DNA from 2 places in the Streptomyces sp. NPDC042102 genome. Region 1 is predicted to be linked to the other one. Evidence: riboswitches for the same ligand, from Rfam matches in the RefSeq annotation. Region 1 holds a riboswitch; the other holds the start of a gene.
The links. A riboswitch is a leader RNA that binds a small molecule or an ion and turns the genes downstream of it on or off. The one in region 1 is predicted to bind ZMP and ZTP.

Region 1 (4,384 bases):
CCGGTGGGCCCGGTGTTCCGCCTGGCCTGACCTCGTACCCGGCCTGGCCTGGCCTGACCTCGTACTTCTCAGTCGAGGTAGTCGCGCAGGACCTGCGAGCGCGACGGGTGGCGCAGCTTCGACATGGTCTTGGACTCGATCTGCCGGATCCGCTCACGCGTGACGCCGTACACGCGGCCGATCTCGTCCAGGGTCTTCGGCTGGCCGTCGTTCAGGCCGTACCGCATGGACACGACACCCGCCTCGCGCTCGGAGAGCGTGCCCAGGATCGACTGGAGCTGCTCCTGGAGGAAGGTGAAGGAGACTGCGTCCGCCGGGACGACCGCCTCGGAGTCCTCGATGAGGTCACCGAACTCGCTGTCGCCCTCCTCACCCAGGGGGGTGTGCAGGGAGATCGGCTCACGGCCGTACTTCTGGACCTCGATGACCTTCTCCGGGGTCATGTCGAGCTCCTTGCCCAGCTCCTCCGGAGTGGGCTCCCGGCCGAGGTCCTGGAGCATCTGGCGCTGCACACGGGCGAGCTTGTTGATGATCTCGACCATGTGGACGGGGATGCGGATCGTGCGCGACTGGTCGGCCATGGCACGCGTGATCGCCTGCCGGATCCACCAGGTCGCGTACGTGGAGAACTTGAAGCCCTTGGTGTAGTCGAACTTCTCCACGGCGCGGATCAGGCCGACGTTGCCCTCCTGGATCAGGTCCAGGAAGAGCATGCCGCGGCCCGTGTAGCGCTTGGCGAGCGAGACCACGAGGCGGAGGTTGGCCTCCAGCAGGTGGTTCTTGGCGCGCCGGCCGTCCTCGACCAGGATCTCCAGCTCGCGGCGGTAGGCCGGCTTGTGGTCGTCCTCCTCCTCCAGCTTGTACTCGGAGAACAGGCCCGCCTCGATGCGCTTGGCGAGCTCGACCTCCTGCTCGGCGTTGAGCAGCGGCACCTTGCCGATCAGCTTGAGGTAGTCCTTGACCGGGTCGGCGGTGGCGCCGGCGACCATGACGGTCTGGGCCGGGGCGTCGTCGTCGTCCTCGTCGGACAGCACGAAGCCCTGGGTGCCGGCCTTGGCGGTGTCCTCCTCCGGCTCGTCGGCGAGGTCCTCGAACAGGTCGTCGCCCTCGAGCTCCGGGTTCTCACCGGCTTCGGCGTCGTCCTTGGCGCTGGTCTTCTTCGCCGCCGTCTTCTTGGTGGCGGTCTTCTTCGCGGCGGTCTTCTTGACCGTCCGCTTCTTGGGCTCGGCGACGGCGGCCGTCTCGTCCTCGGTGGCCGCGGCGGTCGAGGGGGCAGGAGCGGATATCGCGGCAGCGGTGGCGGGCACCGCGGCCGCGGTCTTGCGCGCGCCGATGGGGCGCGGCGCGGCCGCCGCCTTCTTGGTCACCGTACGAGCCGGGGCCGCCGCCTTGCGGGGCTTCTTGGCGGCGGTCTTCGTGGCCGGGGCGGCGCTGACGTGCAGCGCCACGCCTTCCTCGTCCAGGACCTGGTTCAGGCTGCGCAGGACCCGCTTCCACTGGTCCACCGGGATGCGACCGGCCTCGAAGGCCTGGCGCACGTCGTCACCGTTGATGTGACCCTGCTCGCGGCCGCGCTCGACAAGAGCGACCAGGGCCTCGGATTCGGCGATCTCCGGAGGGAACGTACGGGACGGGCTGAGCGACACAAGGAGCCTCTCGTTGCGAACAGATAAATGGCGGGCGGGACATCATCGCGCGTCCCAGCGGAAACAGGCCCGACGGGGTCGGTATTCCGGCGGCGCGCGAAGACACCTGTCGGTTCATCGCATGCCCGAGTCGATTCGTTACGCGCTGAATTGAGTGACCTGCGCCACGCTGTCGAGACGCAACCGATGTCCAGTCTCCTCCATCATCCCGTTTTACGGGCCTCGATGAGGAAGCGGGCGGTGTGCGCGACGAACGGGCCCTCCCGTTCGATCTGTTCGTGCAGCTCCCGCAGCCGGTCCCGGTAGTGGCCGACCGTGAAGCCCGGCACCATCCAGATCACCTTCCGCAGGAAGTAGATCACGGCCCCGATGTCACCGAATTCCGTCCGCAGCCGTTCCGAACGCAGGTCCACCACCTCCAGGCCGGCCCGGGCGGCGTCGGCGGCCGCGTCGTCGGGGTGCCGGGCCCGCCGGACCTCCTCGGGCTGCGGGCCCAGGAAGTACTCGACGAGCTCGAAGACGCTCGCCGGCCCGACCTGCTGCGAGAAGTAGGTCCCGCCGGGCTTGAGGACCCGGGCGATCTCCTCCCACCAGATGGTGACCGGATGGCGGCTGGTGATCAGGTCGAAGGCCGCGTCTCCGAAGGGCAGCGGCGGCTCGTCGGTGTCCGCGACGACGACCGCGCCCAGCGGGTGCAGCAGCCGGGTCGCCCGGTCGACGTTCGGGGGCCAGGACTCGGTGGCCGCCATCAGCGGCGGCCCGCCCGCGCCGATCGCACCGGCGAGGACCTCGCCCCCGCCGGTCTGGATGTCCAGGGCCGCGCGCACGCCGGCGAGCTTCTGCCCCAGGAGGCGCTGGTAGCCCCAGGAGGGACGCTGCTCGCTGGCCCGGCCGTCCAGCCAGGAGAAGTCCCAGCCGTCCACCGAGACCGACTCGGCCTCGGCCACGAGATGGTCGAAAGTGGGTGTCATGTCTTGATCGTCCCAGTTGGGGCGCGAGCTCTCCACCGGATAAGCGGACCGGCGGGAGCCCCGCACCGGACGGGCCCGTCCGGTGCGGGGCCGACCGGGTCCGGCCCGGGCCGGACGGCGTCGACTACAGTGGGCAGCGGGCCGTGACTGGCGCTTGGGTGGATCACCACCGGGGAGCGGCCCGGCGTACTCGGAGGCACCTCGCGTAACCCCGGGTAATGCCTGCTGCCGCGCGCCTGGGCGAACCGCTACCGCGAACCGCGATCCGCAGCGACGCTCAGGAGATCCCGTGACGACTGCCCAGACGACCGCCCAGGCCACCCCCACCGCCGCCTCCGCCACCCCTTCCGCCCGGCTGATGGACGGCACCGCCGTCGCCCGCCGCATCAGCGAGCAGACGGCCCGCTACGCCGCCGCGCTCACCGCCCGCACCGGTACCGCGCCCTGCCTCGCGACCGTCCTGGTCGGCGAGGACCCGGCGTCCGTGACCTACGTACGGATGAAGCAGAACCGTTGCGCCAAGGCCGGCATCACCTCCCGCCACGTCGCCCTCCCGGCGGAGACCACGACGGAGGAGCTGGTCGCGGTGATCACCGGCCTCTCCGAGGACCCGGAGATCAGCGGCATCCTGCTCCAGCACCCGGTCCCGCACCACATCGACGAGCGCGCCGCCTTCGAGGCCATCGCCCCGGGCAAGGACGTCGACGGCGTCACCATGCACTCCTTCGCCGCGATGGGCTTCGGCCTGCCGGGCTTCGTCTCCTGCACCCCCGGCGGCATCATGCGCCTGCTGGAGGAGTACGACGTCGACCTCACCGGCAAGCACGCGGTCGTCGTCGGCCGCAGCGCGATCCTCGGCAAGCCGGCCGGCATGCTGCTCCTGGAGCAGAACGCCACCGTCACCTACTGCCACTCCCGCACCCAGGACCTCTCCTCGATCGTGCGCCAGGCGGACGTGCTGGTCGCCGCCGTCGGCAAGGCCGAGTTCATCCGCGGCGAGGACATCAAGCCGGGCGCGGTCGTCCTGGACGCCGGCTACAACGAGGGCAACGTCGGCGACGTCCACTTCGCCTCGGCCGCCGAACGCGCCTCCCTGATCACCCCGGTCCCGGGCGGCGTCGGCCCGATGACGATCGCGGTCCTCCTGGAACAGACGGTCCAGGCCGCCGCCACCCAGGCGGGCCTGGCCCTGTCGGACCTGCTCTGACCCGTACGCGCTGACCCGACGCCCCCGGCCGGGTACGGCCCGGGGGCGTCCGGCGTTTCCCATGCCGCAGGGATACGGCATCCTGGTGGATCCGGGAGCGGGGCACGGCGGGGAGCGCATGGGGCAGTCAGGACGCGGGTCGGCGGACCTCGCCGCCGCCGTGCGCGAGGCGCAGGAACTCGTGCACGGCGCTCCGCGCACCACAGGGAGCGGTCCCGAGCTGCCGGACCCTGCCCGGTGTCCCGCCGTCCATCGGGCGGCTGCGCCCTTCGACCGACCTCGCCCCGTCGCCGATTGGCAGCCTGGTCTGCTCGGGGTCCATCCGGCGGTCCCGGGCGCGCGGGAGGCGGACCCGGCGCGGTTCGTCCTGCCCGAGTACGTCGTCCGCGATCACGACCGGGCCCTGCGTACCTGCCTCACGCGGGCGGCCGACGCCGGCCGGCCCGCGGTCGTGCTGGTGCAGGGAGAATCGTGCACCGGTAAGTCCCGTACGGGCTACGAGGCGATCAGGTCGTGCCTCGGCGACTGGCGACTGGCCTTCCCGAAGAGCGCGGAGAGCC
Region 2 (4,384 bases), on a different contig from region 1:
GCCGTACGCGGCGTCGTCCCCGAAGCCGGCGCGCAGCTGCTGGAGCTGGCTGCCGTACGGCTCCGGGACCGCGATCGAAACGCCGAGCGTTACGGTCCCAGTCCCCACGTATGTCTCCTCGGTCTGTGGATCGGCTGTGCGGCGGTGCCGCAGCCCCCAGTGTGGGGCCAGCACCCCCCTGTCGGCCAGTGGCGCATGTCTCGTCCGCCCCGGCCGGTGTCCGCCCGGCGCGCGCTCAGTGCTTCGCGGGCAGGAATCCGAGCCGGTCGTACGTCTGCGCGAGGGTCTCGGCGGCCACGGCACGGGCCTTCTCCGCGCCCTTGGCCAGCACCGAGTCCAGCGTCTCCGGGTCGTCGAGGTACTCCTGGGTACGGCGGCGGAAGGGTGTGACGAAGTCGACGACGACGCCGGCGAGGTCCGTCTTGAGCGCGCCGTACCCCTTGCCCTGGTACTTCTCCTCCAGCTCGGCGATCGTCTCGCCGGTCAGGGTCGAGTAGATCGTGAGGAGGTTGCTCACACCGGGCTTCTTCTCGGCGTCGAAGCGGATCTCGGCCTCGGTGTCGGTGACCGCGCTCTTGATCTTCTTCTCGGTGACCTTGGGCTCGTCGAGCAGGTTGACCAGGCCCTTGGGGCTGACGGCCGACTTCGACATCTTGGCCATCGGGTCCTGGAGGTCGTAGATCTTCGCGACCTCCTTGACGATGTGCGCGGCCGGGATGGTGAAGGTCTGCCCGAAGCGCTGGTTGAAGCGCTCGGCCAGGTCGCGGGTCAGCTCGATGTGCTGGCGCTGGTCCTCGCCGACCGGGACCGCGTTCGCCTGGTAGAGCAGGATGTCGGCGACCTGGAGGATCGGGTACGTGAAGAGGCCGACGGTGGCGTTGTTGACGCCGCCCTTGGCGGACTTGTCCTTGAACTGGGTCATCCGGCTGGCCTCACCGAAACCGGTGATGCAGTTCATGACCCAGCCGAGCTGCGCGTGCTCGGGGACGTGGCTCTGGACGAAGAGCGTGCACCGCTCCGGGTCGAGCCCGGCCGCCAGCAGCTGGGCCACGGAGTACCGGGTGTTCTCGCGGAGGGCCGCGGGGTCCTGGGGCATGGTGATCGCGTGCAGGTCGACGACCATGTAGAAGGCGTCGTGGGTTTCCTGCAGGGCGACGTACTGGCGGATGGCACCGAGGTAGTTCCCGAGGTGGAACGAACCCGAGGTGGGCTGGATACCGGAGAGCGCGCGCGGACGGTCGAAGGCCATGGGCCCATTCTCGCAGGTACGGCGGGGTGAGTTCGGCATGCGCTGGCCGGAAGCGGTCGGCTTGTCGCCGCCCCCTGGCCCCGGACCCCGGCACCCACCGGCGTACCGCCGGGTAGCCCGGCGTCCGGATCCCACCCCGGCCGAGCGACCGACCGGCGGCGGGTTCCGTCCGGCCCCGCCGGCGTTCGGTGTGCGGGGTCCCCCGGACGGAGTCCGGGGGAGGCTCGGGGCGGAGCCCCGCACACCATCCCCGCCGGCGTGTCAGGCGGACGTCAGGCCGGCAGGCCCGGGGCCGGGTGCTCGGCCATCAGGGCCGCGACCTCCTTGCGGATCACGGCCAGTGCGTCCTCGTCACCCGTGGCCGCCACCGCCCGCGCGATCCAGTCCGCCACCACCGGCATGTCGCCGGTGCCCAGCCCCCGCGACGTCAGCGACGGCGTGCCGATCCGGATCCCCGAGGGGTCGAAGGGCTTGCGCGGGTCGAACGGCACCGTGTTGTAGTTCACCACGATCCCCGCCCGGTCCAGCGCCTTCGCCGCCACCTTCCCCGGCACGTCCTTCCCCGTCAGGTCGATCAGGATCAGGTGGTTGTCGGTGCCGCCCGACACCAGGTCGAAGCCGCGCTCCAGCAACGCCTCGGCCAGCGCCCTGGCGTTGGCGACGACCGCGTGCGCGTACGCCGCGAACGACGGCTGCGCGGCCTCGTGCAGCGCCACCGCGATGCCGGCCGTCGTCTGGTTGTGCGGGCCGCCCTGCAGGCCCGGGAAGACCGCCTTGTCGATGGCCTTGGCGTGCTCCTCGCGGCACATCAGCATCGCGCCGCGCGGCCCCCGCAGCGTCTTGTGCGTGGTCGTGGAGACCACGTCCACGTGCGGCACCGGCGAGGGGTGCGCGCCGCCCGCGATCAGGCCCGCGATGTGCGCGACGTCCGCGACGAGGACCGATCCGGCCTCCTCGGCGATCGCGGCGAAGGCCTCGAAGTCGATCGTGCGCGGCAGCGCCGTACCGCCGCAGAAGATCAGCTTCGGCCGCTCGGCCAGCGCGAGGTCGCGCACCGCGTCGTAGTCGATCAGGCCGGTGTCGGCGCGGACGCCGTACTGCACGCCCCGGAACCACGAGCCGGTCGCCGAGACGCCCCAGCCGTGCGTGAGGTGGCCGCCCATCGGCAGGGCCATGCCCATCACCGTGTCGCCGGGCCGTGCGAAGGCCAGGTAGACCGCGAGGTTGGCCGGGGAGCCGGAGTAGGGCTGGACGTTGGCGTGGTCGACGCCGAACACGGCCTTCGCGCGGGCGACGGCCAGGGCCTCGACCTGGTCGATGTTCTGCTGGCCCTCGTAGTAGCGGCGGCCCGGGTAGCCCTCGCTGTACTTGTTCTGCAGGACGGTGCCGGAGGCCTCCAGCACGGCCGCCGAGACGTAGTTCTCGCTGGGGATCAGCCGCAGGGTCTCCGCCTGCAGGGCCTCCTCGGCGGCGACCAGCCCGGCGAGCGCCGGGTCGGTGGCGGCGAGGGCGTGGTGGCGCGAAGGCGAAGAGGAAAGGGACGAGGGGGAAAGCGGCGCGGTCATGGCGGCTCCTCCGGGGTCGATGTCGGTTCGTACCCCGCGAGGCCCAGGCGAGCGGCCCTGTGTGCGGACGTGCGCGCACGACTCCCCCGGAGTTGGTTCCCCGTACGCCAGTCGCCGTGCGTACCGGACACCTTAGCGGCCGCGTCGCAGGGAAGGTTTCCGCGTCCGGTATCCGAGCGACGATAGAAGTGACGTCACCCTCGTCACTCACTGGCCAGGACCGACGAAACGGAGATCCCGTGTCGACCACCACGCACACCACAGCGGACGCCATGCGTGCCGCGGACGCCCACAGTGCGCACAACTACCACCCGCTGCCCATCGTCGTCGCCACCGCGGAGGGCGCGTGGATGACGGACGTCGCGGGCAAGCGCTACCTCGACATGCTCGCCGGCTACTCGGCCCTCAACTTCGGCCACGGCAACCGCCGTCTGATCGACGCCGCCAGAGCGCAGCTGGAACGCGTCACGCTGACCTCCCGCGCCTTCCACCACGACCGCTTCGCCGCCTTCTGCGCGGAGCTGGCCGCGCTGTGCGGCAAGGAGATGGTGCTGCCGATGAACACCGGTGCAGAGGCGGTCGAGACGGCCGTCAAGACCGCCCGCAAGTGGGGGTACGAGGTCAAGGGCGTCCCCGACGGACAGGCCAAGATCGTCGTGGCGGCGAACAACTTCCACGGCCGCACCACGACCATCGTCTCCTTCTCCACCGACCACGAGGCGCGCGACCACTACGGTCCCTACACCCCCGGGTTCGAGATCGTCCCGTACGGCGACCTGACGGCGCTGGAGGCCGCGGTCACCGCGAACACCGTGGCCGTGCTGCTGGAGCCGATCCAGGGCGAGGCCGGCGTCCTGGTGCCGCCCGCCGGATACCTCGGCGGCGTACGCGAGCTGACGCGCGCGCGGAACGTGCTGTTCATGGCCGACGAGATCCAGTCCGGGCTCGGCCGCACCGGCCGGACCTTCGCGTGCGACCACGAGGACGTGGTCCCCGACGTCTACATCCTCGGCAAGGCGCTGGGCGGCGGTGTGGTGCCCGTCTCCGCCGTCGTCGCCGACCGCGACATCCTCGGTGTGTTCAGGCCCGGCGAGCACGGCTCCACCTTCGGCGGCAACCCGCTGGCCTGCGCGGTCGCCCTGGAGGTCATCGCGATGCTGCGCGGCGGCGAGTACCAGGCCCGGGCCGCCGAACTCGGCGACCACCTGCACCAGGAGCTGGGGCTGCTGGTGGGCGGGGGCGCGGTGACCGCCGTACGCGGGCGCGGGCTGTGGGCCGGCGTGGACATCGAGCCGTCGCACGGCACGGGCCGGGAGATCTCCGAGAAGCTGATGGAGCGCGGGGTCCTGGTGAAGGACACCCACGGCTCCACCATCCGCATCGCCCCGCCGCTGGTGATCAGCAAGGAGGACCTGGACTGGGGCCTGGAGCAGCTCCGGGCGGTCCTGGCGGCGGAGTAGCGGGGCAACGGCAGGGCGAGCGGCCGGGCCGGACCGGAAGGGGACCGGCCCGGACCGAACCCGACCGGACCGCCCCGGAAGGTCCCTCTTACAGGATGACGTGGGGCAGG

Region 2: another riboswitch for ZMP and ZTP. It lies ahead of ACZ6KO_RS14870 (serine hydroxymethyltransferase); the one in region 1 lies ahead of ACZ6KO_RS02715 (bifunctional 5,10-methylenetetrahydrofolate dehydrogenase/5,10-methenyltetrahydrofolate cyclohydrolase).

Annotation. Positions count from the first base shown of each region.
Region 1 is NZ_JBVJDL010000001.1:662,035-666,418, forward strand. Features, by position in the region: gene ACZ6KO_RS02700 (vWA domain-containing protein) at 1-30, shown strand, start outside; gene ACZ6KO_RS02705 (RNA polymerase sigma factor) at 69-1,646, opposite strand; gene ACZ6KO_RS02710 (methyltransferase domain-containing protein) at 1,850-2,617, opposite strand; ZMP/ZTP riboswitch at 2,751-2,866, shown strand; gene ACZ6KO_RS02715 (bifunctional 5,10-methylenetetrahydrofolate dehydrogenase/5,10-methenyltetrahydrofolate cyclohydrolase) at 2,976-3,824, shown strand; gene ACZ6KO_RS02720 (SEL1-like repeat protein) at 3,943-4,384, shown strand, end outside.
Region 2 is NZ_JBVJDL010000003.1:345,519-349,902, reverse strand. Features, by position in the region: gene ACZ6KO_RS14880 (2'-5' RNA ligase family protein) at 1-108, opposite strand, end outside; gene trpS (tryptophan--tRNA ligase) at 236-1,249, opposite strand; gene ACZ6KO_RS14870 (serine hydroxymethyltransferase) at 1,522-2,814, opposite strand; ZMP/ZTP riboswitch at 2,849-2,939, opposite strand; gene rocD (ornithine--oxo-acid transaminase) at 3,087-4,274, shown strand; gene ACZ6KO_RS14860 (glutathionylspermidine synthase family protein) at 4,363-4,384, opposite strand, start outside.